3 regions of the Neobacillus sp. B24 genome follow, and region 3 is predicted to be linked to each of the others. Evidence: riboswitches for the same ligand, from Rfam matches in the RefSeq annotation. Region 3 holds a riboswitch; each other region holds the start of a gene.
The links. Region 3 has a riboswitch for cyclic di-GMP ahead of ACZ43M_RS11980 (hypothetical protein). Riboswitches for the same ligand answer to the same signal wherever they lie in the genome.
Positions count from the first base shown of each region.

Region 1: linked by a shared signal. The riboswitch ahead of ACZ43M_RS05340 (GGDEF domain-containing protein) and the one ahead of ACZ43M_RS11980 (hypothetical protein) in region 3 are both predicted to bind cyclic di-GMP.
Region 2: linked by a shared signal. The riboswitch ahead of ACZ43M_RS16105 (hypothetical protein) and the one ahead of ACZ43M_RS11980 (hypothetical protein) in region 3 are both predicted to bind cyclic di-GMP.

Region 1 is NZ_AP035777.1:1,080,735-1,091,815, forward strand. Features, by position in the region: gene ACZ43M_RS05310 (hypothetical protein) at 1-241, shown strand, start outside; gene ACZ43M_RS05315 (hypothetical protein) at 263-646, shown strand; gene ACZ43M_RS05320 (YbaN family protein) at 674-1,075, opposite strand; gene ACZ43M_RS05325 (alpha/beta hydrolase) at 1,146-1,931, opposite strand; gene ACZ43M_RS05330 (hypothetical protein) at 2,076-2,318, shown strand; gene ACZ43M_RS05335 (cation:dicarboxylate symporter family transporter) at 2,529-3,776, shown strand; cyclic di-GMP riboswitch class I at 3,979-4,066, shown strand; gene ACZ43M_RS05340 (GGDEF domain-containing protein) at 4,120-5,157, shown strand; gene ACZ43M_RS05345 (response regulator transcription factor) at 5,236-5,907, opposite strand; gene ACZ43M_RS05350 (YhgE/Pip family protein) at 6,169-8,481, shown strand; gene ACZ43M_RS05355 (hypothetical protein) at 8,965-9,384, opposite strand; gene ACZ43M_RS05360 (GNAT family N-acetyltransferase) at 9,384-9,944, opposite strand; gene ACZ43M_RS05365 (VWA-like domain-containing protein) at 10,114-10,521, shown strand; gene ACZ43M_RS05370 (YjcZ family sporulation protein) at 10,632-10,739, opposite strand; gene ACZ43M_RS05375 (undecaprenyldiphospho-muramoylpentapeptide beta-N-acetylglucosaminyltransferase) at 10,903-11,081, shown strand, end outside.
Region 2 is NZ_AP035777.1:3,288,070-3,299,150, reverse strand. Features, by position in the region: gene ACZ43M_RS16135 (DUF4153 domain-containing protein) at 1-611, shown strand, start outside; gene ACZ43M_RS16130 (cold-shock protein) at 909-1,109, shown strand; gene ACZ43M_RS16125 (YaiI/YqxD family protein) at 1,263-1,703, opposite strand; gene ACZ43M_RS16120 (DEAD/DEAH box helicase) at 1,904-3,343, shown strand; gene ACZ43M_RS16115 (glycosyl hydrolase family 18 protein) at 3,624-4,724, shown strand; gene ACZ43M_RS16110 (VOC family protein) at 4,774-5,139, opposite strand; cyclic di-GMP riboswitch class I at 5,335-5,418, shown strand; gene ACZ43M_RS16105 (hypothetical protein) at 5,399-5,665, shown strand; gene ACZ43M_RS16100 (hypothetical protein) at 5,837-6,319, shown strand; gene ACZ43M_RS16095 (VOC family protein) at 6,442-6,840, shown strand; gene ACZ43M_RS16090 (class I SAM-dependent methyltransferase) at 7,062-7,817, shown strand; gene ACZ43M_RS16085 (GNAT family N-acetyltransferase) at 7,964-8,413, shown strand; gene ACZ43M_RS16080 (RCC1-like domain-containing protein) at 8,526-8,690, shown strand; gene ACZ43M_RS16075 (YjcZ family sporulation protein) at 8,742-8,942, opposite strand; gene ACZ43M_RS16070 (DUF6157 family protein) at 9,201-9,602, shown strand; gene ACZ43M_RS16065 (MarR family winged helix-turn-helix transcriptional regulator) at 9,921-10,355, opposite strand; gene ACZ43M_RS16060 (MDR family MFS transporter) at 10,514-11,081, shown strand, end outside.
Region 3 is NZ_AP035777.1:2,414,467-2,425,547, forward strand. Features, by position in the region: gene flgK (flagellar hook-associated protein FlgK) at 1-1,355, shown strand, start outside; gene flgL (flagellar hook-associated protein FlgL) at 1,368-2,258, shown strand; gene ACZ43M_RS11960 (flagellar brake protein) at 2,461-3,084, shown strand; gene ACZ43M_RS11965 (hypothetical protein) at 3,389-4,288, shown strand; gene fliS (flagellar export chaperone FliS) at 4,417-4,797, shown strand; gene fliT (flagellar protein FliT) at 4,807-5,157, shown strand; cyclic di-GMP riboswitch class I at 5,308-5,393, shown strand; gene ACZ43M_RS11980 (hypothetical protein) at 5,759-6,073, shown strand; gene ACZ43M_RS11985 (glucosaminidase domain-containing protein) at 6,173-6,859, shown strand; gene flgB (flagellar basal body rod protein FlgB) at 7,037-7,429, shown strand; gene flgC (flagellar basal body rod protein FlgC) at 7,435-7,884, shown strand; gene fliE (flagellar hook-basal body complex protein FliE) at 7,895-8,194, shown strand; gene fliF (flagellar basal-body MS-ring/collar protein FliF) at 8,225-9,817, shown strand; gene fliG (flagellar motor switch protein FliG) at 9,823-10,839, shown strand; gene ACZ43M_RS12015 (FliH/SctL family protein) at 10,823-11,081, shown strand, end outside.

The DNA of each region.
Region 1 (11,081 bases), 1.3 Mb from region 3:
GCGTGAGCGGGGTTATTTTTTCAAAGAGACCCCATTTGAAAATCTTACAAACTTGGAACAGCCTGCCCTCGTGATTTGCGGCAAACAGGATTCTATTTGTGGTTATAAAGATCATGTGTTTTTATTAGATAATTTTTCAAATATGAGCTTTGTCTTGCTTGACCAAGCGGGGCATTTAATGACGATTGAAAAAAGGGAAATGGTACAATCATTGGTGAGTGATTGGTTAATAAATATGTAGGAGAATATCGGAGGATTAGACATGAAGGACATTCAAGCATTTGCCAAGCAATATCAGAAGGAATTGGGATGGGACATTAGCACTGACAGCTATCAAGAAAGCCGCGAATCCTTACTGCATAACTATTTATTATTTACAACCGAAGTAGCAGAGGTTGCGGAAGAGCTGAGAAAGTCCTTTAATTTAACGAGTTCATTTATCGAAGAGGGAATCAGTGAGGAAAAGGCATTCCAACTGGCCAAAGAGCAGATTAAAGAAGACATCGGCAAGGAACTGGCTGATTGCCTTGCTTACATGCTGAAGTTTTATAATTTCTTTGATATTGACCTGGAGGAAAGTTTTTATGCAAAAATGGCCGAGGTGAAGGGTCGCAGGAACAAAGACGCTGTGAAATCTGAGGGATAATTGTAAAAAGACAGGATAATCCTGTCTTTACTCATTTATTGAGCTATTCATAGCTGGTACTGTTTTAATTTTATTGAAGAAATAGTAATACTTATAAGCCACGATTAGCAGCAGCATGATTCTGACGAGGAAATGGTCAACCATAAAGAAAGCTATTGCAATCATTACATCCGCAAACAAAAGAATCGTCCATTTTTGCTTTAGGGTCATAGCTCGTTCCCTGACAAAGCTTTCGAGATGGCGTTTATAAATGCCTGTCCCTTTGAACCAGTGCTCAAACCGCTCCGAGCCTTTCACGAAACAGAACGATGCTAGAAGTAACAACGGTGTCGTAGGCAGTAAAGGTAAAATAATCCCCAGCACGCCCAAGCCTAAGGAAATAAATCCAATTACAATAAAAATAAACTTAATGATACGATTTTGAATGATATAGCACCCCTTTGGATGAGGTTTGAACCGTTTTTTCTTATATTATACCATAATACCGGGTTCGCCTTTTTCAATCCAAAGCTTTATCATCAAACAAATAAGACAATACCCCCGGAATTCTTTCTCGGAAGAAACGATAATGATGCTCCGCATCTTCAATCTCTTCAAAGCGGATATTATCCATTTTGCTGCTCAAAAGTCCATATACCTTCCTAGCTAAATCGATGAAAAGCTGACTTGCTTCCGGATCAGCGGGTACTTCTTTCGTTCCTATATCCATATAAAACTTCTCTATTTCTTCAAGGTTCGATTCCTCAATTAATGCCTCAATGGCTTCTTGATTTCGATAGTAAGCCGTTGATAACACAGCAATTTTTCGGAAAATATGCGGATAAATGCATGCGGCGTAAGTAGATATAAGGGCTCCTAATGAAATCCCAGCCATCGCGGTTTCATTTGGCAACGTGCGATATTTACGGTCGATTAACGGCTTCAGCTCGTCAACAATAAAATCCACATAAGCTTCACCATTTCCGGCAGCGGGACTTAAATAGCCCAAAATCTGCTCGCTTAATTTACCATGAGGCCATGGGCAATAATCATTTAAACGTCCATCACCAACCGAGTTTTGGTCAATCCCGACAACGATGATTTCGAGCCCAGATTGGTCCAAGTAATCCTTTAAGCCCAGGGAAGTACCACCAATGGAGCCCTCATCCTCAAAAACATTTTGCCCGTCGTGCATATATAGAACAGGATAACGTTTCGTTTCATTATGATAATTATCAGGAACATACACAGTGATCATTCTTTCTTGCTGGAACGATGTCATATAAACGGAGAATTTCTCTAACAACCTGGCTCACTTCCAATCTAGAATTCTTTCTTAATAAATTTACCACAACGCCAACTTTTTGCCTAAATTTTTCTATTAAAAGTAAATTTCACCCAGTATAATAGGTGGATTAAAAAAATTCCCCACTATATGGAATGATGCAAAATGCTCACGAGGAAAACAAAAAAGATTCAGAGTACACCAACGAAATTGGAGGTTCCAGTGTATATTTTTGCCGGCCGTCAGGATTACCAAACCCCTTCACCAATAGCAAAGAAATATTTTGATGTTCTGGAATGTCCGTATAAAGAATTTGTCTGGTTTGAACACTCCGCCCATTTATTAAACTTTGAAGAACCGGAGAAATTTTATCAAGAATGTTTAAAAATTAAGAAGAAGCTGGCTTGAACTATAATTTGAACTCCTTTACAAGGGGTTCTTTTTATTTTAATAGAATAAAGTGTACGAATGGTGAAAATGATAGAAAAGAGTGATTTGGGTGTATTTTACCATTGAAATCAAAGTAGATAAAAAATAAAATTATAACAGTATAGCATCTGCATACCGTGATATTATTTATATATAATATTTGATTTCATATATAAAGGAGATGTGTAAATGAAACGAATTAGCTTAGCTTGGCAAATCTTCATTGGCTTGGCGTTAGGTATTACTGTGGGTGCGATTTTCTACGGTAACCCGCATGTAGCTGAATTCCTGCAACCAATTGGAACCATTTTTATTCGCCTCATTAAGATGATTGTTATACCAATTGTTGTTTCAAGTATTATCGTTGGTGTTGCCGGAGTCGGTGACATGAAATCACTAGGAAAGCTTGGCGGTAAGACGCTTCTTTATTTTGAAATCATCACAACGATTGCGATTTTCTTAGGTCTTCTATTTGGTAACGTGTTTCATCCGGGTACCGGAGTTGACCGTTCTCAGCTTACAAAAACTGATATTAATTCCTATGTAGAGACCGCCGAAACGACTCAAACGCATTCGATGGTTGATACGTTTGTCAATATTGTTCCAACGAATATTATTCAGTCGTTAGCGAGTGGGGATATGCTGGCGATCATTTTCTTCTCCGTCATGTTTGGACTTGGAATTGCAGCCATTGGGGAAAAAGGGACCCCGCTGCTTAATTTCTTCCGAGGTACTGCGGACGCGATGTTTTATGTTACCAACCAAATCATGAAGCTGGCACCGATTGGGGTTTTCGCTCTTATTGGTGTAACAGTATCCAAGTTTGGCCTAACATCGTTAATTCCTTTAGGTAAATTAGTTCTAGTAGTTTATGGTGCCATGATCTTCTTTATTATTGTTGTACTGGGCATCACAGCGAAAATTGTCGGCTTCAGTATTTTTAAGTTGTTGAAGTATTTAAAAGATGAATTATTATTAGGTTATTCTACCGCAAGTTCGGAGACAGTACTCCCGAAAATCATGGAAAAAATGGAGAAGCTGGGATGTCCAAAGGCGATTACATCGTTTGTTATCCCAACCGGCTATTCATTTAACCTTGACGGGTCTACCTTGTATCAGGCCATTGCCGCCTTGTTTATCGCCCAAATGTATGGCATTCACATGGGAATTGGCGAGCAAATCACATTAGTTCTTGTATTAATGGTTACATCAAAAGGTATTGCCGGGGTTCCGGGTGTTTCGTTTGTTGTATTGCTTGCTACATTGGGCAGTGTCGGCATTCCTGCTGAAGGACTTGCATTTATCGCTGGTATTGACCGGATTCTTGATATGGCACGTACATGCGTCAATATTGTCGGCAACTCCTTGGCAGCCATTGTTATCTCGAAATGGGAAGGTCACAGCCTTGAAGATGAGCCAGAACAACTGGCAGCGTAATGGACCTAATTACAATATAAAAAAGATATAAAAGGTGCTTGACGTCTTATGTCAGGCACCTTTTGTTATCGGGCCTTTTGGCCTAGTTTAACCAACAAATTTTATATTAAAAATTCCAGTTTTCTGCTAGAATGGAGGTATACTGAGATAATTACTGAAAAGCTGTTTCAGTAGGATAAAGAATTTCTTCATTACCTGTAGGAAATCGATAGGGCAAATTTATTGAAAGATAAAGGCGCAAAGCTATAGGGGCTAAAGGTGAAAAATGACTATGCCAGCCAGCTGCCGTTGTTGAGTAATCAGGCGGGACTAATCGATAAAGATTAGTTGGGAGAGGAAATCAATGAGAAAACCGGACATATCATTGGATGACCTAAAGCGAAGTATTTATCTATGGGTCGTGCCGATAATTATTATTGCTTTAATCTTGAATACTATTTTGCAGAATTTATTTGTTGACGACATGTTCGATGCTTTTGTAAATAGTACTCTAACCATATGGTTTCTTATTAGCTGGGTGCTGCTATACAAAAATCGCTTCGTTGTTTTCACCGAGTATTCTAATTTGCTGTTGATCAGTTTTTATCACATTACCACGTTATTTGATGTCATCTACAACGATATCGTTAAATCCGGCGGTGGAGACCTGGGAGATTTCATTATCTGGACACCGTTATTTTTAACGTTTATCTTTTTCACTCTTGGTGTAAAACGAGGGATTTATTTTTCCAGCTTCATATTTATCATTACATTGATAATCGGGATTGCATTTATTGGTCAACTGCCAACTAGCTCAATTGATTCCCTGGTCCAATTTTATTTTGCAAACTTTGTCTATATTATTGTCCTTAGCTTTACTCAATATCTATTCAGGGCCTTTACGGAGGTTGAACTAGTAAAGAAACATGCTTACCTCGATTCATTAACAGGGATTGCAAACCGTCACCAGATTGACGCGTGGCTTGAAAAAAAACTAGCAGATTCAAAAACGATGGACAAGTCGTTTTCGATTATCTTTTTTGATATCGACCATTTCAAATGCGTAAATGACCGTTTTGGCCATAAGGCAGGCGACTCGGTCTTAATACAATTGGCAGAACATATTAAGAATAATCTTGCCCAGCAGGACTTGTTTGGACGTTGGGGCGGGGAAGAATTTCTCATTATTACTAATGAGGTTGGTCATAATGCCTTCCAGCTTGCAGAACATTATCGAACATTAATCGCCGCTCATGAGTTTACTGGAGTCGGAAGTATAACTAGCAGTTTTGGAGTAACCTGGTGTCAGCCAGATGACAGCATTGACTCCTTATTGAACAGGGTTGATAAAGGACTTTATAAATCGAAGGATAAGGGCCGAAATATGGTCAGTATCATTTAATAGGAAAAAACCGCTTATGAAGTGACCCCCATAAGTTGGACTAATAATCCAGCTTAAGGGGGTTTTTTTGCAAAAAAATTAAAGAATAATTCCTTTTCTCATCCCAACTGCGACTGCCTCTGCGCGATTATTAGTGCCAAGCTTTCTTACAACAGACGTTATATAATCCCGTACAGTGAATTCGCTTACACCCATCCACGAGGCCATTTCTTTTATGGAATATCCGTTGGCAAGATGCTGAAGCACCTCTGTTTCACGCTTGCTCAATATGTTTTTTGTCTGTGTTGGGAGGAAGGGAAATGTAAAATACTCGGAAAGCAATGTTAAATAATTATGCTCAAAAGGATATTCTCCAAGATAGCGGTCAACGATTGCACAGCCTACTACCGTATTGAAAAGACAAATAGGAATAATAGCCATGGTTATGTCCAGTTCCTTTACATATTGTTCAGGAAAATAGCCAAGGCTGTCCTCTGTATTAATAAAAGCCGGCTTATTTCTTGTCAGGGCCTGATAAATCGGAAAAATTGGCCGGACATCTTCCTTGATTCCTCTAATCGAAACCACTTTATCGTTTTCAATCAGTAAGACTCCCTCGCCCAAATAGCTAAGTGGAGAGTATATAAAAAAGGCCGCCCTTTGAAACGGAAAGAACTGCATGCACCCGTGCAGCATATTTTCTACCTTTCGTCTCAGGTCAGAGATTGCTGCCGTTTTCTTTAGATGATTATAGACAGCAGGATTCATCATTCGACAAATTTTCCCCCTACATTTTCAGTAATATTTTTTATAATGCGTTCGTTCTACAATAGAGTGAAAGTTCCTACAATTTTAGCCCTACTACTTTTGACAGAATTCTGATTGCTGCGATAATACGTTTTCGTATCGAAAATGTAGGTTGGGCGACGAAATTGTATTGGGACCAATAAATTATGATTGGGCCGGTTAGTAAAGAAATGAATGAAGGTTCAGTCATATTTTATAATAAAAAGCAGCAAAGGGGGAGTATTTTTGAAAAATTTTTCCGAATTAGCCCTGCTAATGAAAGGGAGGGGTGGGTTTTTAGTACCGCTTCTGGCAGCGGTTGCAATTCCACTCATTTATGCACTCATTTATCTATCCGGGTTGCTTGATCCGCCGGAGACATTGCCGGAATTACCAGTAGCTGTCGTTAATCTGGACAAGGGGGCGGAAAACGACGGAGAAAAGCTAACGGTTGGTAATGATCTCGTCGAGGAGCTGAAGAAAGGAAAATTACTGGGGTGGGAGTTTGTCTCAGAAGAGAAGGCAGACAAAGGCCTTAAGGACAACCGCTATTATTTAGTTATTAAGATTCCTGAAGATTTTTCACAAAAGGCAACAACGGTAATGGATAGCGACCCGCAAAAGCTGGGCCTCGAATACATACAAAACGAGGGGAAAAACGGGCGAATTGCCGAAGTGACATCAGGTGCTGTTGAAACAATCAGGGAAAAGCTGGCCACAAAAATCACGACCAAATACGTAAAAAATGTATTTTCAAGTCTTGGTGATGTAGCAGCAGGATTCCAAACCGCCGCTGATGGGGCTGATAAAATCTATGACGGCTCCACCCAGCTTCACGATGGATCCACTCTGCTCTACAATACCTTAACCGAAAAATCACCTGACATTCAAAAACTTGCGGATGGCACAAAGGAACTAGCTGCCGGAACTAATGAAATGTACACCAACCTAAAAGGGAAGCAAGGGAGCATTTCTGAATTGGCGGCAGGGACTAAGGCTTTGAATGATGGGACTAATCAGTTGGTAGGCGGACTTAAAGCAAAATTACCGGATATCCAAAGACTTGCCGGGGGAACCCAAGAGCTTGCGAAAGGAGCAACTGACCTTACAAAGGGAACTGAAACCCTGTTAAATACCTTTAAAGGTAGTTCGGAAGGTTTTAAAACAAAAGTATCAACTGAATTATATCCAGGTAGCCTAGAACTCAAAGCAGGAACAGATAGGACGAAAACAGGCCTAACTGACTTAACTAAAGCCTTAAGTGAATTAAATACAGGACTAGGGCAATACAAGGAACATCCGGCACTTAAGAGTGATCCAAACTTCCAAAAAATTGTTGCTACATTAAACTTTATTGTAACCAATGAGGAAAAATTACCTGCCCTTAATGCCGGCATGGAACGCATTCAGGGTGGTGCCCAAAAGGTAGCAGAGGGAATTGGAGGACCTGATGGTAGTGGTGGTGTAATAGGTGGTATTCAGCAAACTATAGATGCACTAAACTATCAATTAATTCCTAATCCACCAGAAGGTCAAGATACCATATTTGAAGGAGCAACTAAACTAGAAGCTGGTGCCAAGGAAGTAGCGATTGGTACAGCATCAGTAGAAACTGGTTGGAAAACGTTAATTGCCAGTGCCGGACAATTGAACGACGGTGCAAAGAAGATCAAAGACGGTAACCAAACAGTAGATGCTGGCTGGAAGCAGCTAACCGCAGGTGCGAACCAAATTAATTCTGGTATGGTTCAAGTCAACGACGGCACTCAAACTGTTAATACAGGCTGGGGTGAGTTAACTGCTGGTGTTGAGAAACTGGACAATGGTCTAGGGGAATTAAACAGCGGTGCCAATGAACTCGCTACTGGCTTACATGATGGAGCGAAGGAAACAAGCGCCGTTAAAACTGGGGATAAGAATACCGATATGTTTGTATCTCCGGTCGAGCTAGTCGGCAGCAAGGTCAATGCTTACAGTGAATATCGCGACTCTTCTGCGCCGTATTATCTATCACTTGCGCTATTTGTAGGCTTGCTAATCATGACCCTGTTCGTTGATTTGAAAAATTCAACCACAGGAGTTGGCCCGACATCCTTTGCAAGCAGATTAACGACACTTTCCGTGATTGCCATTGCCCAAGCATTGGTCGTTTCGTTAAGTACATTGCTATTCCTGAATCTAAGTGTCACAAGCAGCTTTGCATACATCCTGTTCATGATTGTGACAAGCCTTGCATTTTTAATGGTCATTCTGGTATTGATTTCATTAGCCGGTCATGTTGGACGCTTTATTGCCTTCGTATTAATCATCCTTCAATTGATTATCTCTGGCGGCGATGCGCCAATCGAGGCATTACCGGATTCCTTGCAGGTACTAAGCAAATTTATGCCAATGACCTATTCCGTGTCAGGCTTCAAGTCATTAATTTCATTAGGAGATACCGGCGCAGCCTGGGGAAGTTTACTACTTTTACTAGTATTCCTGGCAATAAGTTTCGTCATTATCTTTGCATGGAATTTATTCAGAACGAAAAATATTGATGACACCGTTTCAGCTTAAAACGCTCAAACAAGAGAGGTTGCCTTTTGGCTGCCTCTTTTTAATGTGCAAAGAAGATTACCTTCCTAAAAATAGACTTTCCTCCATTCCAATTCAAATGCCCGTACATATTTTAGTAGTATAAAAACCGCAAGGAGGTGTCAAATTTGGAAACTGGAGGACGGCGAAATCCGTTTGGCTTTTGTATTTTTCCGGGGTATCGCTGGTGAGGTCCTGGCTGCAGCGGGCCGGGTGCTCCAATTAATGATGTAGACGATTGCTGCCGACGGCATGACTATTGTCTAAATAGCAGCGTTCATCCATGTCAATGTGATTTTGAGTTCATGGATTGCCTTTACCACAAACGGAATAGACATAGTGACAAAGGCAGAAAAGCCGCGCTTATGTATGACTTTATGAAATTCAAAACAACCTTTACCTGCGGCAGGGAACCGTGGTAAAAAAATAAAGGGGACGCCCACAAAAGGACGTCCCCATTTTTAACTATTTCTTTGGATCATAGTGTTTTCCAACAATCGGACCTTGTCCATCCGGAACACTCCGAGCGCTCTGATAAATCTTCGAATCACCAACGAAATAGGTATAAACCCACCCAGGCTCATTGTCAAATCTGACTTCTAGATGGTAGGGGTTATACTGCCGGCCATCCCTTCGGCGTATCTCCCAAGTTTCCTTTGGATATTTTTCAGCTAAATATTGATTTAACTCCTCTTTTTTAATCTCGACCTGATAATTAATCCAAAAAGGACGTACAACAAAAGATAAACCCAAACCCAACGTTACGACGGATGCCGATAGCATTGCCTTTTTCCGAAACTTAACAGGGACAAAAAGAGCTATACTAAAAAATACAACTACAATCAAAGAAGTCACAATTATTTCGATTACAGTGATTGGATGCATTAACTTAACTCTTCTTTAATAATTGAATACAGCTTTAAATCCCAATGCTGTCCCTTCACGAGCATCCCGTTACGGATAATTCCTTCAAATGACATGCCGACTTTCTCTATCACCCGCTGTGACGCAATGTTTTCCACAAAGCAGCGAGCCTGAATCCGCACCAAATCCATTTTTTCAAAACCAAAACGAATTAGTTCTCTTGAAGCTTCCGGTGTTAGACCTTTGCCCCAATATTCTGGGGAGATGACATATCCGATTTCTGCCGTTCTATGATGGGGCTGCCAGGAAACAAAGTCAATCGTGCCGACAAGCCTGCCTGTTTCCTTATATTCCATCCCCCAAGGTGCAATCAAGCCATTTTCATATTGATTAAGGACGAAGTCGACAAATCCCTTCGTGTCCGCAAATGACCGATGCGTACTCCAGGTTACATATTTAGAAACATCGTCATTTGAACAATAGGAATACATATCCTCCAAATCATCAGGCGTTATTTTGCGAAGTAAAAGCCGCTCCGTCTCTAATACAGGCAAATTACTATAAATATCTGCAATCTCCATTCTTTTCACTCCTGGCATATGTTGGTATCTACTATTATAAAATGAATGATGGAAAAATGGACAAAAATTCTGATTTTTCTTGTCTTGCCGCAATTATCCAAACATAAACATCCTGTTTCTTACCGAAAATATTAGAGCTTGCCCATTTAAAGCAAAGGGGGAAACGGTATTGAAATGGCATAAAAGGATCCTTTCGATGATACAGGAGCGTCAGCATAAAAAGGTTGCTTTAGCAGTGGACACTTCCAGCAGCGAAGCTCCGACCATTCTCATCAATAACATAGTAAAGCTGTTTGAAACGGTAAAACCCGATACGATATTGGTTCAAGCAGATTTTAAAATTAGAAGCATTTCTCCGATAAAGAGTGATTCGATTCAGTATCATAATCACGGGAAATCTTCTTATACATTAGTTCTTGAGTGGGCAGCAGAAGAAAAAATCGACACACTGTTTTATATTACTGATGTCACCGGCTTTTTTTCAGAGGAAATTGAAGTCACTTATGAAATGTTTTGGCTGGTGCCGGGTGTATTCCTGCCAAGGGTGCCGTTTGGCAAAGCCATTAAAGTAGCTTAAAAAAATAAAGGGGACCAAATCGGGTTAAAAGATTTGGTCTTTTTCCATAAAAAAAGGAAGCGCGGGCACCGCGCTTCAAAACCGAACGGATAAGGAGGGTTGTCCAAAAATTAGTAACCGCCGCCCATAAAGCTAGCTCCTACAATAATCAATAGGATAAACAGGACGACAATCAATACAAAATTGTTTGAGCCGTAGCCGCCGCCATAGCCGTACATAGCATCACCTCCCATTATTGAGGTAATAACAATGTATTCAGAAGGTATTAACTTTGTAATGGACAAGCATGGAATTATTGCAAAATAGTACATATGAAAAGATGGTATTGCCTGCGGTAAATACATATAATTATCTTATTATGACGCACTAACAGGAGGAACTATGTCGAAAAAAAAGATTGTGTTTACGGGCGGGGGTACCGCCGGTCATGTAACACCAAACCTTGCAATCATCAGTGAAATACGAAACGAATGGAATATTCAGTACATCGGTTCGAAAAAAGGGATTGAAAAGGAGTTAATCGGAAAAATCAATATCCCCTATCATGAAATTAGCAGCGG
Region 2 (11,081 bases), 870 kb from region 3:
GCTTTGTTGGCATGAGTATCGAAGACTTCTATTTTAGTAACGTCGTTTTATTTGGTGCTGCCGCACTTGCTATTGTGGCTGCCTACCTAGTATCCATGAATCTTAAACTGGCTAAGAATATTACACCCTATATAGCAAAAATTTTTAGTCCGCTTGTCTTGGTCACATTGTTCGTCTATCTCATTACGGTTATATGGGTCGGAAAAAATCCATTCTTGGACCGCAATTTCCTGATCGCTTTCAACGGAATACTCCTTGGTGTCTTGGCCGTTACCATATTTTCCATTACTGAAAGCGACTCTGACGAGAAAAAGACCATTTCGGACTATATCAATTTTGCCTTAATTGTCCTTGCGCTAATCATTGACAGTGTGGCTTTGTCAGCCATCGTGTTCAGACTTTCTTCCTATGGAATTACGCCAAATAGACTTGCCGTTTTAGGGGTAAACATCCTTATCTGGGCAAATCTAATTTGGATTATGCTATCCTATATGCGTTTTCTGCAAAACAAATCTGGACTTTCAACAATCCAGGATGCTGTTACGAAGTATTTGCCGGTCTACGGACTTTGGGCAGCATTCGTGACATTTGCTTTTCCAATCATTTTTTAAATAGAACGATGAACAAGTGCCAAGCAGCCCAGCCTACAGAAATAGGAGGGTGCCTGGCACTTGTTTTTGAATTCATTGCCAATTGTAGGGAAATAAGTGAGTCGAGGCCTGTTCTTAATGTTAAATAGGTTTTAACTTGGGGTTCCTTGCAAAGAATTTTAAATAATGCTACTATAAAATTCAATTATTTTTGTTCGGTGTAAAGGATTGTATTAGTAAAACTTTTCGTCTTGATGATCACTGAGAGCAAGGATAGTAATACAATGTGTATGCTAAGCACACTAGGAGGCAACAAACATGGAAAAAGGTAAAGTAAAATGGTTTAATGGCGAAAAAGGCTTCGGATTCATCGAGCGCGAAGGTGGAGAAGATGTATTCGTTCATTTCTCAGCAATCCAAGGCGAAGGGTACAAAACATTAGAAGAAGGTCAAGAAGTGACTTTTGATGTTGAGCAAGGCCAACGTGGAGCACAAGCTGCTAACGTTCGTAAAGCTTAATAATAATTCTAACCATGGACAGACTCTTTTTAGGGTCTGTTTTTTCACTTTCTTAGGAAAACAAATAACCCCACTCACTAATGAGTAGGGTACCTGAAAACGGTAAATCAAATGGTAAACCAAGTGTAGCATATATATTGTGGATTACCTAATTTATAGTGAAATTGCACATTTGAAAAGTTTCTTAAATTTCTCCCTATCTTCTGATGTTAATGGTTTTGGACCCTTTGTACGCTTTCCGCTCTTTCGAGCCATTGCACTCAAATAACGTGTTTGTAATAATTGGTCAATGTTTTCATGGGTATAGCGAAACCCACTATGGTGAAGTACCACACAACCTTTTGCTAAACCCAGCGAAGCAAGACCATAATCCTGCGTAACGATTATATCTCGTTTTTGAGCTAACTTCATGATCCGATAATCCGCAGCATCTGCTCCAGAGTCGACATAAATGGTTTCTACACCCGATGGTTGTTGCGTATTAGAGAAATGAGAGAAGCTAGTGACAAGGATAACAGGAATGTCAGCATTCCTAGCTTCAGAGATAATGATATCTTTTACCGGACATGCATCCGCATCAACATAAATTTTCAAACTTATCTCCCCGTTATTAAGTTTGAATTGATGATAATGATAAATTTAGACTTTGTCAAACGATAAAGATAGTTTTAATAATAATAACCAGGATATTCACGAACATCAACTTCGTTGCAAAAAACATCCTTATATGCATTTCATGAAGACGTTTTGCCCAATATAAGAAATAGTGAAAACATAGAAGGGGTTTTTGAAGAATGACAACATTTCATGAAATGGACATTAGTGAACATATTCAAAGAGCAATTACGGATATGGGATTTGAAGAAGCATCTCCTATTCAAGAAAAAGCCATTCCCATAGCTTTGACAGGGAAGGACATTATTGGTCAAGCACAAACAGGCACAGGAAAGACGGCTGCCTTCGCCATACCAATCTTGGAGAAATTGGATAAGAGCAAAAAATATGTTCAGGCGATTGCCATTGCGCCGACAAGGGAATTAGCTATTCAGGTTTCAGAAGAGATTAATCGGCTTGGGAAATACATGGGTATAAATTCTCTCCCTATTTATGGAGGGCAGTCAATAGACCGCCAAATCAAAGCATTAAGAAAGGTTCCACACGTTATTACGGGAACACCAGGAAGACTTCTGGACCACATTAAACGTAAAACGCTTAAGTTAGATCGTATCTCAATGGTGGTTTTGGACGAAGCGGATGAGATGTTAGATATGGGCTTTATAGAGGATATCGAACGAATCCTTAGTGAAACCCCTGAAGAAAAACAAACCTTGCTGTTCTCTGCCACTATGCCAAAACCGATTCAAAACCTTGCGGAAAGGTTTATGAACAATCCGGAGTTAGTGAAGATAAAAGCGAAGGAAGTTACCGCTCCAAGTGTAAAGCAAGTTTATTATGAGGTTAAGGAACGAGATAAATTTGAAGTCCTTTGCCGTCTGCTGGATGTGGGTAATCCAGAATTAGCCGTGATTTTTGGAAGGACAAAAAGGCGCGTGGATGAATTAAGCGATGCATTGAATAAAAGAGGATATCTTGCTGATGGCCTGCACGGTGATTTAAATCAACGGCAGCGGGATGTCGTGATGAATAAATTTCGTGAGGGAACCATCGATATTTTAGTCGCGACCGATGTGGCTGCGAGGGGGATTGATGTGTCAGGGGTTACCCACGTCTACAATTTTGACATTCCTCAAGACCCAGAAAGTTATGTTCACCGGATTGGCAGAACGGGACGAGCAGGTAAAACGGGAATTGCGATTACTTTTGCTACACCGAGAGAAACTGGACAGATCCACAGTATTGAAAAAGCATCAAAAGGGAAAATCCAGCGCAAATCCATACCGACGGTAGCAGAGGCAATGGAGTCTATACAGCAAGCTGCAGTAGAAAAGATGATACAATTGGTGGAAGAAAAGCAATACTCAGAGTTTAAACAAGCAGCAACCGAATTGTTAGATCAATACGATTCGACCACGTTAGTTTCAATTGCCTTGAAATTGTTATCGAAGGACCAGAGGGAAGTTCCGATTCAGCTAACATCCGAAGCACCGCAATATTCCAAGAAGCCACGGGAAAAGCAAACGCGAAACTATAAAGGGAATAGGGGATTTGTGGGAAAAGGGACAAGTGGTAAACGTAAAGAAACTTCCAGGTCCTCTCGCAAGAAAGAAGTATAATAAATTTTTTATTCAAAGTGGATGGTATTAGAGACCAACAGGGTTCCGTTAACTTTCACAAACATTAAAAATGTAATGCAGAATGACCTTCAAATTGTATTGGAATTTGAAGGTCTATTTTTACATTAGCAGGAAATTCTCCGCCTAAAAATTATTTCGCAATAAATTCATATTGGTTAATATCAATTTCTATTTACTACGAATGAAGCCAAATCACTGTGAATAAGTTACAACTTTTCTCAGCACCTTAAGAACTATACAACTTAGAAGAAGGTGTAGTATGGCGAGAAATTGGTATCAATCATTCATCATCATTTCTTTATGCATCGGATTATTATCATCCTGCGGCAAGGCGGAAAAAAAACAGGCTGACAATATAAAGGAAACTTCTCGTGAAGTGTTAGGGTTTTACACAGAGCAGGAAGGGACGTATCCAGGATCTCAGCCAACAGTTGACGCCCAATCCTCCAGGTTAAGCAGCATTGCCCCTTTTTGGTATAAGCTTGATGATAAACGCCCTGGCAGTCTTATAGATTCCGTTACAGCAGAGCATAAACGAAAGATAATTGAAAGTGCTCATGAAAAACACCTGAAGGTATATATGGTTGTACATAATCTTTTTTATGAAACCGTCGAGAAGGGCAAGCAGGTAGCGAGTAAAGTAATCGATAACGATCGTAATCGGGCTGTTTTTATTCAGAGTATACGTAATGAAATCCATCAGTTTCATTATGATGGAATCAATATTGACATGGAGAATTTGCAGTTAAATGACCGGGATACTTTTAGTGGAATGATAAAAGAACTGACTGATTCCCTTCATTCTGATGGAAAAGTAGTGACAGTTTCAGTCCCGGCAAACACGGGTGATTCCCGCGCAAATCCCTGGTCACCATGGTTTGATTACGAAAAGCTTGGTCAATATTCAGATGGATTAATGGTTATGACATACGATGAACATAATCCCAGAACAAAACCCGGTCCATCAGCATCAGTCGACTGGACAGAAGATACCATTCGTTATGCCTTGAAGCATAAGGTACCACCAGCAAAAATTCTCCTTGGAATCGCTGGTTATGGATGGGATTGGGATACAACTTCAGGTGAATCCAAATATAGCTCGTATGAAGAGTTAATGGGACAGAAAACAAAATTTAAAGCGAAGGTGATTTGGGACACTCAATCGCAAACTCCACACTTTAGTTACGTAGATGAAAAACATCACAGCCACCAGGTATGGTTTGAGAACAGTAAAAGTTTGAAGGTGAAGCTAAACCTTGTTGAAAAATATAACCTGCGGGGAATCGGGATTTGGCGGCTTGGCTTAGAAGACCCGAAGTACTGGGAGACCATACCAGAAAATATAAAAGTAAAAAAGTGATTGAAACAAGTGCCAGGCAAGGGTATCTGGCACTTTTGTTTATTGCTACTTATCTTTCAACCAATTCCAGCTTCTCACCGTTCGGACCTTGGAAAAAGGCAATTTTAACGGTATCATTTAAAATGCTGCGAGGTTCTTCATCTACTAATTGGATCCCTGCTTGTTTTAAGCGTAAGAGTTCGGCTTTAATATTTTCAACTGTAAAAGCCAAGTGATTGACGATTCCTTCGTTATCAACCGAACCGCCGCCATAGACAAGTTCAATCTCTACACTTGGCTGGTCTGGGAAATATAAAAAGGCAAGCTCAACAGAGTCAGTTAACCACTCACGATTTCTTAATTCCAACCCGAGGATGTTTTGATAGAACGCCAAAGACTCGTCCATATTTTTTACCTTAATCCCCACATGTTCCATTTTCACAACGCATTCCTCCTAACGGAAAATAGTATGTATCATACCTTTATAATCATATTTCATAATTGAATGTTTCGACAGCATTTTAAACCGTGCATGATTTTAGTGTGCCTTAAAAACAAATATTTTTATAGTATTATTAAACTTTTTTTACAATTCATTTCAAAAATGTAATATAATTTAAAAATAATAATATTTAGATAAAGGCAAACCATTCGAAAGATTGGGACGCAAAGCTTCAGGTCTAAGGTTCTAAACTATGACGGCTGAGCTGCCTAAAATAGAACATATTTTAGGGGTGTTATCTGTGGCTGCTCTTGCTTGTGCACAAGAACCATTTATTGATGTGAAAGAACTAAGTAATGAAAATTTAGTAGAGTTATATGTGACTGCAGTTCTTGAAAAATATGAAAATAACTTAAAATTCTTTGAAGAAGAATTATTGGAAAGAAGATTATTTTTGGTCGCATTAGAATGGTTCGACTATAAGAAAAGCTTTTTAAAGCATACTCTTGCCTTTAAATAGTGACAAATAAGAGTGATATATAAACGACAGAGGGCGATTCTTCCATAACGAAGGATCGCCATTTTCATATTAGTAGTTTCTTCATCTACATTATAGGGTGCGTTTGCCCAAGCAGGGTTAACGCTTCTTTTATTAGAAAAGGATTTTTCTTTAAAACAAGGGCGTGAAAATATGGAACTTCAATGGGAAGATGTTAAGTCGATTAAGGGTTGTACATTATCAGGAATATATGCAAATCAACTCAATATCCATCAATTCAACAAGGAGCTTATTCTTCATCCAACTACTCCTATTTTAGCAATAGAATATCCAAAAACACATGAAGTAAAGTATTGGAGTTTAGAGTGGATGGAAGACAAGGCTGGGGATGACTTACTGTTGGTTAAGGAAAAGGAAACTCCTAAGCCATTGGAGTATATGGAGGGCAGTCACTGTCAAAGGCATATAATAAAGAGTTCAAGTTTTTTTATTCAACCGAATGTTATAAACCAGGTAATTGGATATGGAGTTAAAAATGGAGAAAGTCCAGTGTTAACATCCATTATCTTAAAATTAGAAGAGGTATATATTTTTATCAAGGCTGGACCGGTTATTGAAATTAGGATTACTGAAAATAAACCAATCGGATTGGGAGACTTAATTTTTTTCACTTAACTGGCATTATGAAGACGAGGAAAAAGGATTGATTTTCCTCCTGCGTCAAAGGGAAGCTTTAATTCAACGATCATATTCACTATAATAAATGTATTACATATTCAATTGAAAGGTGGATGAACATGTCAAAGGTTACACCGTTTTTAATGTTTCAAGATGGCAAGGCTGAAGAAGCAATGAATTTTTATACCTCCCTTATTGATGATTCCCATATTACTAATTTGGTTCGATACGGAGCGAATGAGTCAGGGGACGAAGGAACTGTGATGAAGGCTGCCTTTTCCTTAAAAGGACAGGATTTTATCTGTATTGACAGTAATATAAAACATCAGTTTACCTTCACACCTTCCTTTTCAATCTATGTTACTTGTGATACTGAAGAGGAAATTGACAATCTTTATCAAAAATTGTTAGATGGTGGAATGGCCCTAATGCCAATTGGTGATTATGGCTTCAGTAAGAAGTTTGGCTGGCTAAATGACCGTTTCGGGGTATCATGGCAGCTTGATCTTCCTAAATAATACATAAGATTTTCAACAGGGGCGTTTCAACATGAAGCAGCCCCTATTTTTGTAGCCTTATCCAGATTAACAAAAAGTACTTTTTATAACGGTCATCATATAAGAAATCCAATAACAAACAAGGAGCTATTTTGGAGATGTAATAGACAAATTCGGTGTGGCCTTTCAGGTTTATACTGAATTTCAAATCAATAATAAAACTTATAAATGGGGGAATTTGATTGTCCGCAGAAATTCTTAAACAAAACAAAAACAGCTGGGATATAGTAGCACATCATTTTAATGGGAAGGATGCATTACCTAATTATGGTCCTTTTGCACAAACCGAAGACGAGCTAGGACTCTTTGATGAAATAATAAATAAAAAAGTTCTTGATATTGGTTGTGGAAGCGGTCATTCATTGAGATATATGGCAGATAAAGGGGCCGGTGAACTTTGGGGTATTGATTTATCCGAAGCTCAAATTTCAGCAGCAAAAGATACTCTTAAGGATGTTAAAGCCAATTTATTCTGTGCACCAATGGAAGAGGACATTGGGATACCTAAGCAATATTTTGACGCAGTTTACTCTATATATGCTATTGGATGGACGACAAATCTTGCTGCTACTTTTGGACTTATCCATTCTTATTTGAAACCTGGTGGATACTTTATATTTAGTTGGGATCATCCTCTCTACGCTCATTTAAAAAGCAAGAACGGTCAAATCTATCTTGATGGTTCTTATCAAAATGAAGGAGTTATTAAATATCCAAAATTTAAGGGAGAAGATGCACCCGTTATAATACCCAAACGAAAGATGGCAACTTACATAAACGAGCTAATAAGAGCAGGTTTTACAATTGAGTCTGTCATAGAAAGTGATGTTTCATCTGGATTTGAAACAGTTGATGAAGGAATCTCTGATCGTTATTATTCTCTATACAAGGCAAGGAAATTTCCGACTACTATGATCATCAAATCTATTAAAGAATGATCTTCTTTTTTATTGGAGATACAGTTGATTATAGTAATAAAAAATCGCTCAGTATGAACGAGCATAAAAGTGACGATGCTTAATACTTTGTATAATGGGGGGATTAAAGTGGCGAGTAAACAACATATGATTAAGGAAGTATTCCGGTGAACAAACACAAATTCATAATAACTGAGTATCTTCCTAAGTACGCTGAACAGACAGTAAAAATGTGGCGGGATAGTAAGGAACGGGCGATTGGCCAGAAAGAAATTCATAGCTTTGAAAATCATCTCTATTTTTTAAATCATATATTGCCTGAGGAGTACCAAATAGATTTAGCGTTAATGGATGACGAAGTAGTTGGAATGGTTGCATATAATGAAAGGGAGATAAGCCAGCTTTATATTCATATTGATTATCAAGGAATCGGTATAGGTCAAATACTACTAGACAAGGTAAAAGAACAATCAAGTGGGAGATTAACCTTATATACATTTGAAGTAAATGAAAAAGCACAACGATTTTATGAAAAGAATGGATTCACTGTCATTGGTAGAGGACACGAAAATGAAGAAAATTTACCTGATATTCAATATGAATGGGTATCCCAATAAATATCGGCCAGGTTAGTGTAAACAAATACAAGTGATACAATAAAAAGTTAGGTTTTGTTTTTCAAGGAGGTAATATATCGATTACACTTCACCGAAAGAAGCAGTGGTAAAGGTGAAACGGAGGCCTCAAGACACCATTGCGGCGGGAGGTCGTCATACAGATGGGCTTAAATCTGACGGAACGGTGATGGCTGTAGGTGATAATAAATATGGACAATGCGATGTAAGCGGGTGGAGCGGCATCAAGCTGCCCAACAATAAGTTTAAGCAAAGGTAATCCTCATCTGGAGTTAAGATGAGGATTATTTAATAGATATTATCACACTTTTTACCGAAAGAAACAAACTGCACCCACAATGATTAATAAAATAAACAACACAACTATGAGTAAAAATTCATTGCACCCACTTACAGGAAAACAACTCCCATAAACAGGAGCAGCATAGGAATAAGCCATTGTAGGCTGGGGAAGAACATTTGAAGCCATAGGAACCGGTAGGGCATTTGACATTGGTAAGGAATTATCCATTTTTTCACACTCCCTTTCGAATGTAGTCATTACCCTATATATTACACTCAAGCAGGATATTGGAGCCCGTCTATAATAAATATGGGCATGACTTCGTGACCATCGCTTATTTGCTGATAAAAAGACCATAGAGTGGAAAGCTGTTGGTTTCGAAAGGTAGCAGGTCCTTGTCATCGGCAGCTCCTACATGTAGAATTTGCCAACCGATACTTAGTTGGATACTATCAAGGAGAGAAAAGTAAAGGAAGGAGAAATGGTATGAGCTATAAGAATACATTTATTAAAATCTCTGAGGATTCAGAAGTGACAACAGCTATTACACCTCTCCAAAGAAATAACAAGCCTACAATCGCTTCAATTGAATATGACTTAATCAGTAATAATCCCTACAAATATACTCAGGAAGATGTACAATTTCAAACGTATTTAATAAAAAACCAAATAATTTCAGATCAATTAAATGAATTAAGGGAAGATTTTTTCAAAAAACCTAAAGCGTGTTTTCGTGCTTCACCATTAGTAAAGAAATATGGGTGGGGGATACACTACAATGATCAAGGAAGAATTGCCATTTATGGAGTAAATAGTCAAGCATATGAGCTGTTTCTCCATTCAAATCAATGCACATTAATAAAAGGTATGCGTTCAAAACGGAAATAGATGGAAGGAATAAAGCTGTGCCAAATGATCGGTTGCATAGAAGGGCTATACCCGACTGAACCGCTTTCTTTTACAAAGGATAGGTCGTAAAAAAGGTTTTTATACGACCGAACCGGTGTCCAAACTAATAGGTGGGGTACATAGAAAGTGGATATGCGACCGAACCGGTGTTTGGATAAAGAAATGGGTCGCATTGAAAGGAGAAATGCGACCTCCTTTTTATCGTTTTACAAAATGTGCTGAACTCCAAACCGTTAACTTTCACAGGAACTGGCTGGCGACCAATTGCCAGTTCCTGTGAAAGTTTACATAATATTTTTATGCATCTTCCTTCAAATGCTCAACGAGCCGACTGAGTAAATCGTTTAAAACCAATATTTCTTGGTCACTGTAAATGTTATACGACTTGCTATTAAACTCATTTCGGGAAGAACTCAATATTTCATAAACTCGTCTGCCTTCTTCAGTGATTCTCACACGCGTGCGTCGTTTATCTTCAGGGTCTGAAAATAAAGTAACTAAATTTGCCTGCTGCAGCCGATTAATCATGCCTGTCATATTTTGCTTTGTGACAAGTGTTTCTTCCTTTAATTCTCCAATTGATATTTCTTCTTTTTCGATAAGGGTTCTAAGAATAACCCATTGCTGAATGCTAGTAAGTCCAACATCTGCAACCATCTTTGCTCCAGTTCGGCTCAATATATTGGATATCCGTAAGAAATCTAACGTGATATTGGTTTTTAAATGTTCCATCGTAACCTCCTGGTTTGGAGAAGAAATTCATATTTATTTCTCAATTTTAATAAGCTAAATAATAATAGTCAAGTTGTTGACTATTTATCATGGCGGGTTTAAACTATGTTAGTCAATAACTTGACTAATTGTGTGAAAATACCTAGGAGATGAAAAGGATGGCCCAAAAAACAACGAATCGCAAGATGGTCACAATAGCTATGCTGGTTGCGATTCTTTTAGTAGCGATTGATGTAACGGTAGTTAGTACCGCCATGCCGCAGATTGTCAGCGACCTCAGCGGATTAAAGTTAATCAGCTGGGTATTTGCAATCTATACGCTTACCACATCGGTCACAACACCGATTTACGGAAAATTGGCGGATTTATTCGGCCGTAAGAAAATCTTTATGACGGGTGTTATTTTGTTTGTGGTCGGCTCGATGCTTTCTGGTGCCGCACAAACGATGACGCAATTGATTTGGTTCCGTGCGTTTCAAGGAATTGGGGCGGGAGCGGTCATGCCGATCACTTTTACGATTATTGGTGACCTCTTTCCCGGTGAGCAGCGCGCAAAGATGCAGGGAGTATTTAGTTCGGTTTGGGGAATCGCCGGTCTACTAGGTCCATTAGTAGGCGGTTTCTTTGTGGACCAAATCAGCTGGCGATGGATCTTCTATATTAACCTGCCAGTTGGTTTCGTATCACTACTGTTGATTATGATTTTCTTCCACGAAAAAGTCGAAA
Region 3 (11,081 bases):
CCCGACAAAGGGCGGAAATGCAGGCAACCAGTGCAATACCTTATCCGGGAATAAATACGGATACCACTCCAGCCCAATTAGGAACTGGAGTGCAGGTTGAAAAGTTGGTACGCTTACGAGAAGATTATTTGGACGTCCAGTTGCGCGGAGAGAATAAGTACCTTGGATATTGGGAAGCCAAGAGTGATACCTACACTAAAATTGAGGAAATGTTTAACGAGCCATCGGATAATGGACTAGCATTTGCAATGGACGAGTTTTGGAAGGGATGGGAAGAGCTTTCCAAGAATCCAGATAGTTCAGCTGCGCGTGCTGTAATCAGCCAAAAAGGGGTAGCATTAGCTGAAACTTTTAACTATCTATCAAGTTCCTTGGACGAAATGCAAACGGATTTAAAAAACGTCATTATCACGAAGACTAACCAAGTAAATTCGTTGGCAGAGCAAATTAGCAGTCTAAATGATCAGATTTCCCGTGTGGTCCCTCATAATTATCAACCGAATGATTTATATGACCAGCGTGACCTGCTTATCGATCAGTTATCCAAAATTGTGAATGTAAAGGTTTCGCAACCAGATAGTAAGAATGGCATGGTAGATATTTATGTAGGAACAGAGCCAATAGTTTCCGGAATTAAAGCAAATAAATTTAGCATTGATTTTGATCAAACATCTGGTCTAGTGAATCCCGATTCTATCAAGATTGGTGGGAACCAGGTCAATCTGGATTCAGGAGAGCTGCTGGGGCGAATTGAATCATATGGACTACTTGAAAAAGAATCCAGCTCGATCATTCCTACTTTTAAGAACAAGCTTAATGACTTAGTTAAGACGTTCACAGGCGCAGTCAATGAAGTCCATGAAAAAGGACTAAGCTTAGAAAATATCAATGGCTCTTCTATCCCGGCGGTGAAATTTTTTATTGGAGATACAGCAGAGTCGTTAGTTGTTAATCCAGCAATCCTCAATTCATTGGACAAGATTGCAGCCGCAAAGGTTGAAGTTGACGGAAAATCATCCACCGGAAATGGGAAAAATGCAGAGGAAATCGCCAAATTGAAATTTCTTAATCTTACATTCGGTGACTCAACTTCTACTGCTGATGACTTTTACCGGAATATCATTGCTAAACTGGGGATTGATTCCCAACAAGCAGAGCGCATGAAGGATAATTCAGAGGTAATTATTCATCAAGTAGAGAATCGTCGCCAATCCGTTTCCGGAGTATCTCTTGATGAAGAAATGACGAATATGATTCGGTTCCAACAGGCATATAATGCCGCTGCACGGATGGTGACAGTTATGGATCAATGTCTGGAAAAGGTCATTAATGGGATGGGCCGAGTTGGCTTGTAAGGAGGTTTATAAATGAGTTTACGAGTTACTCAAAATATCTTAAGTCAAAATATGCTGTTTAATTTACAGCGAAATAATAAGGCGATGGACAAGTATCAAGAACAAACATCCTCCGGGAAAAAGATTAACAAACCATCAGATGATCCAGTCGTAGCTGTCCGAAGCATGTTTTATCGCTCATCATTAAATGAAATCGATCAATATAAACGGAATGCCGATGATGGACTTTCATGGATGACTGCAACCGATGAAGCTCTTGATGAAGTTACCTCCGTAGTGCAGCGGGTGCGGGAACTTGTTGTACAGGGCCAAAATGGTACCAATAGCCCTGCAGACAAGGAAGCAATTACACAAGAAATAAATCAGCTAAAGGAACATCTTGGGGAGATTGCTAATACACAGATAGCCGGTAAATATATTTTTGCGGGTACGGATGTGAAAACTGCTCCATACAGAGTGGACCCTGACAACGCTGACTCAGTAAAGGCGTTTCGCAATTCTAATAACGGGAAACTGGAGTTACAAGTAGGTCAAACAAATAATGTTCAAATTAATATTTTAGGAACGGATGTATTTAGTTATGGTGACGATGGAATTTTTAAATTGCTTGATAATATCGTTACTAACATAGATTCAGGTGATCACCTTAAAAGCTTAGATAACCAGATTGATAATATTTTGGGTAAACGAGCTGAACTTGGAGCACGAATGAATCGTATGGAGTTGAGTATGTCTCGGATTGAAGGACTTGAGGTCTCGACTACACAATTGTTATCAACCGAAGAGGATGTTGACATTTCTATGGTCATCACTAATTTAAAAGCCCAGGAAAATGTGCAGCGTGCAGCACTTGCCGTCGGAGCTAGGATTATCCAGCCCACTTTAATGGATTTTTTACGATAATAAATTATTAGTTTTGATTAGGTAATACAAGATAATCTTGTATTACCTTTTTTGATTGCATTTTAGGAGTTTTATTGAATCAAAATATTTTTATTTGATAGTAATTTTAACTAATAATCGAAATTTTATATATTATATTTTCATATTTTGGAATATAATGAGATTATAAAATATAGTTAGGTATAAAAAATAGGAGGAGTCTATGTTTCCAAAAATCAACCAGAACATTGTGATTGATATTTTTAGTAAGGGACACTCGTATCGATCCATTGTTGCAGATATCATAGAGAAGGAGATATTAATCGGATTCCCTTTGGGCGGTGACGATTTAGCGTTATACCCGAATGGAACCAAAATAGAGGTTTCATATATTATAGACGGAAATAAATATGGATTCCAAGCTGAAATTATTGGAAGAAAAATAGAGATAATTCCATTATACCGAATTACCAGACCGCAGCCGAATGAAATTAAACGGATTCAGCTTAGAGAAAATTTCCGGGTCAATGCCAATTTGCAAGTAATTATCACAAACCACAAATTCTATACAGTTAATATAAGTGCGGGTGGATTGTTATTTACCGTTGGTGATGAATTAAAACTGTACCAAGGTGAAATGATTGCAGGAACATTAATGGTTCCAGGTTCAAATAATGGCAACCCCGAACCGATTCCATTCCATGCCGAAATCATCAGGCTGCATAAACCGGTTGACCAGGATAGAGCAAACGTTGCTGTAAAATTTGTGAGAATTGAACCGCGAAATCAATCAAAATTGCTTCAATACTGTTTTGAGAAACAGAAACAAAATCGTTTTCAAAGATAATATGGAAAATCAACAAACTCCCTCAAACAAAAAAAGAGGGGGATTTTTTTCTCTATATAAGATTCTTACCTTCTTATTCATAAAATTTCACAAAAACTTCCAGAAACTATATGATAAATATTAAAGAAAAATAGCTATTATTTTTATTGAACACACCCATAAAAAGTTTTTTATCAGCGAATAATTTGGTAGATTACAACTAACAAAAGGCTAATCAAATCAAAAAAATGTTTGATAAGAATGATTTCCAACTTTATAAATTTGTGAAAAATATATAAATTAGGCAATGGGAGGTAAGAAGAACATGGGGCTAAAATCGGCAATATTCGAAATGAAAGATGCTATTGTGAAACAACAAACAGGGAGAACAGAAGAAGAGTTCGTTCATGAATTGGAACAGAAACATTCACTTATTCCGGGAACTTTAGTATCTTACTATAATAATTTGATGCTAATAAGCATCCATAACAAACAAAATTCAAGACACTCCTTTGATCCTTCCAAGAAAATTAATAGAAAATGGTCAAAAGTTGAAGTTGAATTTATGTTCCAATATATTGAAGAACGCCAAAATGAAGGCGGATTAAATATCACTGGCATTTTGGATGAAATCGCTCAATTATTAAATCGTGGTTATCAGTCGGTCAATTATAAATACTACAGTAAGATTAAAGAATATGAACAAAAACAGCCAATCAACCAGAAATATAACTTTATTACGATTCAAGAGGACGAAGTCCCGGTTATATCAACGGAGGTAATTCGGGATAATCCTGTGAATGCACATATGCAACAACAAGATAACCCGATTCAGGACGATTTATTGGACATCCTATCAGGACTTATCTCTAATGTTCAACAACTGCCAGGGATTAATCTGAATGAGCTGCTTAAAAGCCTGTATCAGCTTACAAACATGGCATTAATGAATCAAAGTGCTGCTCGGCAAATAGAAACGATTAAATCTGAAGTTCATCTTGAAAAGGAAGCACTTCATGAAAAACTATTAAGAAAAGATCAACAATTACAAGCGGAAAAGAAGCGTAATGATCAATTACAATTGGAAGTTTCGAAATTAGCAAAAGAAATCGCAGCCTTTAATAAACTGGGTGATGCAGCTAAAATTCAGAACCTTAAATCCTATACTCAAAGACTGAATTATATGATTGATGGGTTTGGAGTTGTGCTTCAAGTTGGAAGCTGAGGAAAACTATTTTATAATTGCTAATTCAAACATAACGAAAATTCTTTTAAACCATGTATGCTTAACTTTTTTTTCGAAAATCCGATAATATCAAATAGGAATTTGTTTATGAAAGGGAGTTGTAAAACATGGTTTTTAATAATCCATATCAGACCTATCAAAGGCAAGCAGTAACGACTTCAACGCCAGAAGAATTAACGTTAATGTTATATCAAGGCTTGGTAAAATATATCCGTTTATCCAAAGCGGCAATTCAAAATAATAAATTGGAAGAATGCCATAACTATAACCTTAGGGCCCAAGACATACTCAGCGAGTTAATGATTACGTTGAAAAAAGGGTATACAGTATCGGAATCGCTGCTATCAATATATGATTATATGAAAAATCGTCTGATTGAGGCGAATCTAAATAAAAAGGCAGAAATTTTGGATGAAGTAGAAGGGTTGGCTTTGGAACTTACTGAAACCTGGACAAATGCAATGAAATTATCTAAAACTCAAAGTTAGGATTTAAAAATGATAGATGAAATAATTACAAAAATGCATAATATAACAAAGCAAATGCTTCAGGTATTAAAAGACGGAGATTTTGCTGAATTTGAAAAGATGCTAAGTGAACGGCATGAGTTGATGAATCAGATGGAGGCAATTAAAACGGGAGACCCAACTTTTCACTACTCGCCAAAAGCGAAAAGTTTGATTGAAGAGATGGTTGCTCTTGATAGGCTTGCGGAGCCTTTGCTAAAATCCAGTCTTAGTGAAACTCAAATTTCACTTAATCAAATCAAAGTGAACAAAGAAATGTCGAAAAGATATCAACCATATATGAAGCAAATGAATGGTGCATTTTTAGATGAGAAAAAATAATTACTTGCACTATTGTCAACTTCAGACAAATTTAGACACAAATGGTTCTAAATACCTATAAAATACGACAACAATTAGGAACAAAGTAGGATATTCGGCGAAGTAAAAACGTTCTATTATGGATATGAGGCTAAGGTTTTAGGGACTGCACCTCGTTAAGGGCAATACTGATGAAAATCAGTTACGCAAAACTATAGGGGCTAAGGTGCAACTCACTATGCCAGCCAGTTACCGATAATAGGGCGTTCTCAAGAAAGATCAATGTTTTCATAGGTTTTCCTGTGGTTTGATTTGAAAGATGTATCCAACCCCGCATTCGGTAATGCGGGTTTTTTTGTTTGGAAGTTTTAATTAGTGTTGACACTCTTCAACATTATTTGCGTGATTACGCAAAAAAGGAGGAAATTCGACCTATTTTTTGCGCGAAGCCGAAAAAGATTTTTCGGTTATGGAAGTAATGTAATAGATTAAAATAATGATAACGGTTTACTATTCTGTAAATTAAAGGAACGTTTGAGTATAAACAACCGTTCTCGCTTCTAATTATTTAAGCGGAATCGCTTTTTTCAATCACATCAAGTGAGCGGAGAGGAAGAACATTATGGTTCGGGAGCAATTGTTGATAGATAAACAAAAGAGTGGTACAGTTTTTAATTTTTTAGATTATAAAAGCAGAAAACCATTCTTTATGGAGCCCATGCGCATTACTGTCGAAAATCTTCATAATAGTACATATTTAATGGTGAAAAATGTCGTATATAAAGAGAAACAAATACTTGCATTAAAAAACGAACTGGATCCGAACAACATTGTTTTAGTAGAAGGGAAAATCAAAAACGGACAATTAATTAATATATCAAAACTTCCTGAAGAATATTTAGGTGAAATTAGTAGAATTTTGGTTGGAACTTTATAATCCATTATACTCAATTTTATTGCGTAACCACGCAGATTTTGTGGTTCTTATATAAGGAAGTCTTTCAGTCGAATTTTTTGATTAGAAAGGGTGTTTTTTTTGAAAATTGTTAATGAATGGCTAACGAATACAATGTTAATTAATACATTGTCTCGAAATCAAAAACTGACTTCTCAAATTGGAAATTCTAATAATGAGTTTACTACTCTTTTCATGGGGATGCTGCAGGATTTATTTTTCGACAGTGACCTGCAAACTTCTCTACCATCCCAAGTAAATAATTATGTACCCAATAATTTAATAGGTGATGTGCCCTTTACCAGCGAACGGTCATATATGCCCCCTCAAGAGAGTTCAGGAAAGAATGAGGGACAATTGAGTTTCCAACCCATCAGTGTAGATAAGTTAAACCAAGTATTAGGGGGGAAACTGAAAGGTTTTGGAGAGGTCTTCGTCCAAGTCGGAAAGCGATATAATATCAACCCTAGGTTAATCGCCGCGATTGCCCAACACGAATCTGCTAATGGGAAATCACGGGCTGCAATCGAAAAGAACAATATTGCAGGAATGATGGGAAGAAATGGTTTGAAATCATACGCAACAATTGAGGACAGCATCTCTGATATGGCTCGAAATTTAAGTAAAAATTATCTAGGAAACGGATTAAACAATATTGCCAGTATTGGGGCAAAATACGCTCCAATTGGTGCTGAAAACGATCCAACCGATCTGAATAACCATTGGGTATCCGGTGTAACTAAATTTTTCAATCATTTTAGTGCATGATAGTAAAATTAAACTCAACGACACAGTTTTTTCAAAAATCTTTTTTGCCATACTGTTTAATTAAAAAAGTGGTAGATTTATACTCTTTCTATATAGTATATTGAGAAAGAAATCATTTTTTGATAGATTATACCGAAAACTGTCGAAAAGCTCTTAAAAGGAGAGGAGTGATTTATTTTGAACAATATTAACCTCCTACAGAAGGCATTATCTGCTTCCAGTTTACGTCAACAGGCGATTTCCAATAATATTGCCAATGCTGAGACTCCCGGTTATAAAGCAAAACAGGTTGTGTTTGAAGATATATTAAAACAACACTTATCAAATCAAACAAATTTTGTTGGCAATCGAACTGATGCGCGTCATGTCGTTATCGGAAATGCTTCTGAAGTGCCAAACGCCTATAGTGTTGAAAATACTGAAACGTTTATGCAAAACAATCAGAACAATGTGGATATTGAAGAAGAAATGACGAGATTGGGAAAAAATTCACTGTGGTATTACACGTTAACCCAACAATTAAACAGTGAGTTTCAACAATTATCTATTGCAATTAAAGGAAGGGTGTAAGGAAGTTGTTTGATTCATTAAATATTAATGCTTCGGCCTTATCCGCACAGCGATTACGTATGGATGTAGTATCTTCCAATATTGCCAATGCCTCCTCAACACGAGGAACTTTCATAAACGGAAATTGGGAACCGTATCAGCGAAAAATGGTCGTCATGGAACCAAGAGAGAAATCCTTTAATAGTGTTCTGCAAGGAGAGCTTCAAAAACAAACACAGTCACAACTGCAAGGTGTCAGGGTAACTGGAATCGTAAATGATCGGACCCCATTCAAGTTGGTTTATGATCCAAACCATCCCGATGCCAATGCTGAAGGTTATGTAAAAATGCCTAATGTAGACTTATCAAAAGAGATGGTTGATTTGCTTGCGGCATCACGAGCGTATGAAGCAAATGTAACTGCATTTAATACAGGTAAATCGATGATGTTAAAAGCATTAGAGATCGGCCGTTAGGAGGATTATAATGAATATTTCCGGAATTAGTGGTGGAACAATCAAAATCAATCAAAATCCTTTTCAAAAAACAGAAGCTGACTATTCAAACTCCTCCTTTGCTAATGTTTTGCAGGGGTATTTAAACAATGTGGATACAACAGTTAAACAGGCATCTGAACTGACGGTTAAAGCGGCAACTGGAGAAATTGACAATATCCACGATGTAACCATTGCTGCCCAGAAGGCGAAAGTCGCTTTGGAACTTACTGTTACCATCAGAGATAAAGCCGTAGAAGCCTATCAAGAAATGATGAGGATGCAAGTGTAAACAACGATGGAAAGCTGGGCAGGGTGAGAAATGAATCGATCATGGACAGATCAACTTAAACAATCTATGGAGCGCATAAGTACATATTGGAAGGCGCTTAGCACGAAACAAAAAGGACTGCTAATAGGATCTTTCGTATTTATTTTTACAGCGTTATCAGCCTTTATATTTTTCGCTTCCCGCCCGGAATTTGTGCCACTTTATACTGGCCAGCTGTCTCAGCGGGAAGTAGGAGATATAAAAGCTGAATTGGATAAGCAGGGGTATACAGATTATAAATTATCTGAAACGGGTACCATGCTCCTTGTTCCAAAAAAGGACGCACCGGATTTAATAGTAACTCTCGCATCGGAGGGCTATCCAAAAGACAACAAAATTAATTACGGGATATTTGGCGAAAACCTGTCATTTGGGGCCACAGATCGTCAATACGATATTCTTGAAAGGGAAGCAATGCAAAATCAGGTTGCTCAAATCATAAAGAATATCGATGGAATCAAAAATGCAGAAGTAATATTAACATTGCCGGAGGATTCAGTTTTTGTCAAACAGGATGAGGAGGAAGCTGCCAGTGCCTCCGTAATGGTTGAGATTGAACCTGGAAACAAGCTAAATTCCCAACAAATACGAGCACTCTATACATTGGTATCAAAAAGTGTTCCAAACCTTCCGCTCGAAAATATTACGATTATGAATCAGTACAGTGAAACTTTGGCACTTGAAGATGCAGATAATGAAGAAGGTTCATTGGATAAATATGCAGAACAGAGGAAAATTCAGAAAGACATTGAAGGGGATATTCAAAAAAATCTTCAAAACTTGTTAGGATCTATACTGGGAACGGATAAGGTGTTTGTCCATACTTTTGTCAAAATGAATTTTGATAAAGTAAAAACTCAAGAAAATCTGGTAAAACCGGCTGATGACAGCAATAAAGGTGTTCCAATCAGTTCCGAAAAAAGTTCAAAGACATCCAGTGGAACAGCGGCGAGTTCGGGTGGAGTTGTCGGTACAGGAGAAACCGACGTTCCTGGATATTCCGGAACAGATACTGGCGGGGAAAACAATTATGAAGAAACTCAAGAACGTATAAATTATGAGGTCAATCGAATTAATAATGAGATTATTAAAAGTCCGTATCAAATCGAAGATATTACGATTAATGTTGGTGTTGAAGCAGACTCATCAAAATCAGGTTCATTACCAATGACTACCGAAGAGAATATTCGGAATATTGTTTCCAATACTGTCCGGACAGCTCTTGGTCATCCGGATATTACTCAAGATGAGATTGACCAACGGATTACCATTTTCCCTCATACGTTAGCAAAAAATACAGCAACGGAGAAGGAGCAAGGCAACAATTGGATTTATATTGCCGGTGCAGGATTACTTGGAACAGTTTTGGCCGGCGGTTTCGTTTGGTGGATTCTGAGGAAACGCAAAGAAGACCATTCTGAACCTCAAGAGGAAAGTTTAATGATACCTCTAGTAGAGGAAGAGGAACATGAATACTTTGCTGAGAATGAATTGAGTGTCGAAAATCAGTTAAAGAAATTGCTTGACCAGCGGCCAGAGGATTTTTCAAAAGTGATAAGAACTTGGATCAATGAGGAGGGTTAAAGCCCATGGCAACAGCATCACCATTGAAGTTGAATGGAAAACAAAAAGCAGCTATTTTGCTTATTTCTATGGGTAAGGAAGCCTCCTCCAAAGTGTTCAAGCATTTGCCGGAAGAGGAGATTGAGCAGCTTACCCTTGCAATTGCAAACATTCAAAAAGTTGACTCGAAGGAAAAAGAAGAAGTACTTAAGGAATTTCATGAAATGTGTATTGCCCAAGATTTTCTATCTATGGGCGGTATCAATTATGCACAGGATGTATTGGAGTCCGCTCTCGGCAAAGAAAAGGCACGTTCCATTATTCATCGCTTAACGACACAGCTTCAGGTTAAACCATTTGATTTTGCGCGCAGAATCGATGCTACACAAATCTATCATTTTCTCCAGAATGAGCATCCGCAAATGATTGCTTTGGTATTGGCACACTTGGAGCCGCAGCAGGCTTCCATCATTCTGTCATCACTCCCAGGTGAACTTCAATCTGATGTGGCAAGGCGCATTGCCTTGCTGGAACAAACTTCGCCAGAGGTTATCAAAGAGGTTGAAAGGTTCTTGGAGCAAAAGCTTGCGGCGACAATTCGCCAAGATTTCACGGTTGTTGGTGGTATTGATTCTATTGTCAGCATTCTTAATGGAGTAGATAGAAGTACAGAGAAGATGATTTTGGATGACCTGGGAGCAAAAGATCTTGAACTGGTCGACGAAATCAAGAAGAAGATGTTTGTATTTGAGGATATTATTAATCTCGAAAGACGGGCAATCCAGCGAGTTATTCAGGAAGTGGAGAATCAGGATTTGTTGCTAGCATTAAAAGCATCAAGTCCGGATGTCAAAAAGGTTATTATGGAAAACATGTCCAAGCGTATGGCCGAATCGTTCGAGGAAGATATGTCTTTCCTTGGGCCGGTTAGGGTTAAAGATGTGGAGGATGCACAAGGCCGAATTGTTTCCGTTATTCGTCGATTAGAGGATACTGGAGAAATTCTCATAGCCAGAGGTGGAACCGATGAATTCGTACTCTAAAGTGTTTAAGGCATCACACCTCTCTTTAGTAGAAGAAGTAAAGGTCATTTCTCAAAAACTGATCCCAATAGGGATGAAGAACAATGAACTTCACTCGGAGAATCAGCAAGAAATGGTAAATGCCGCTTCTCATCAACAGGCAGATATGATAAATGAAAATGCCAAATCCGAGGCAAAAGTCATCTTAGAGAAGGCAGAACATGATGCGCGTTTAATTGAGGCTGAAGCTAAAAGGAATATTG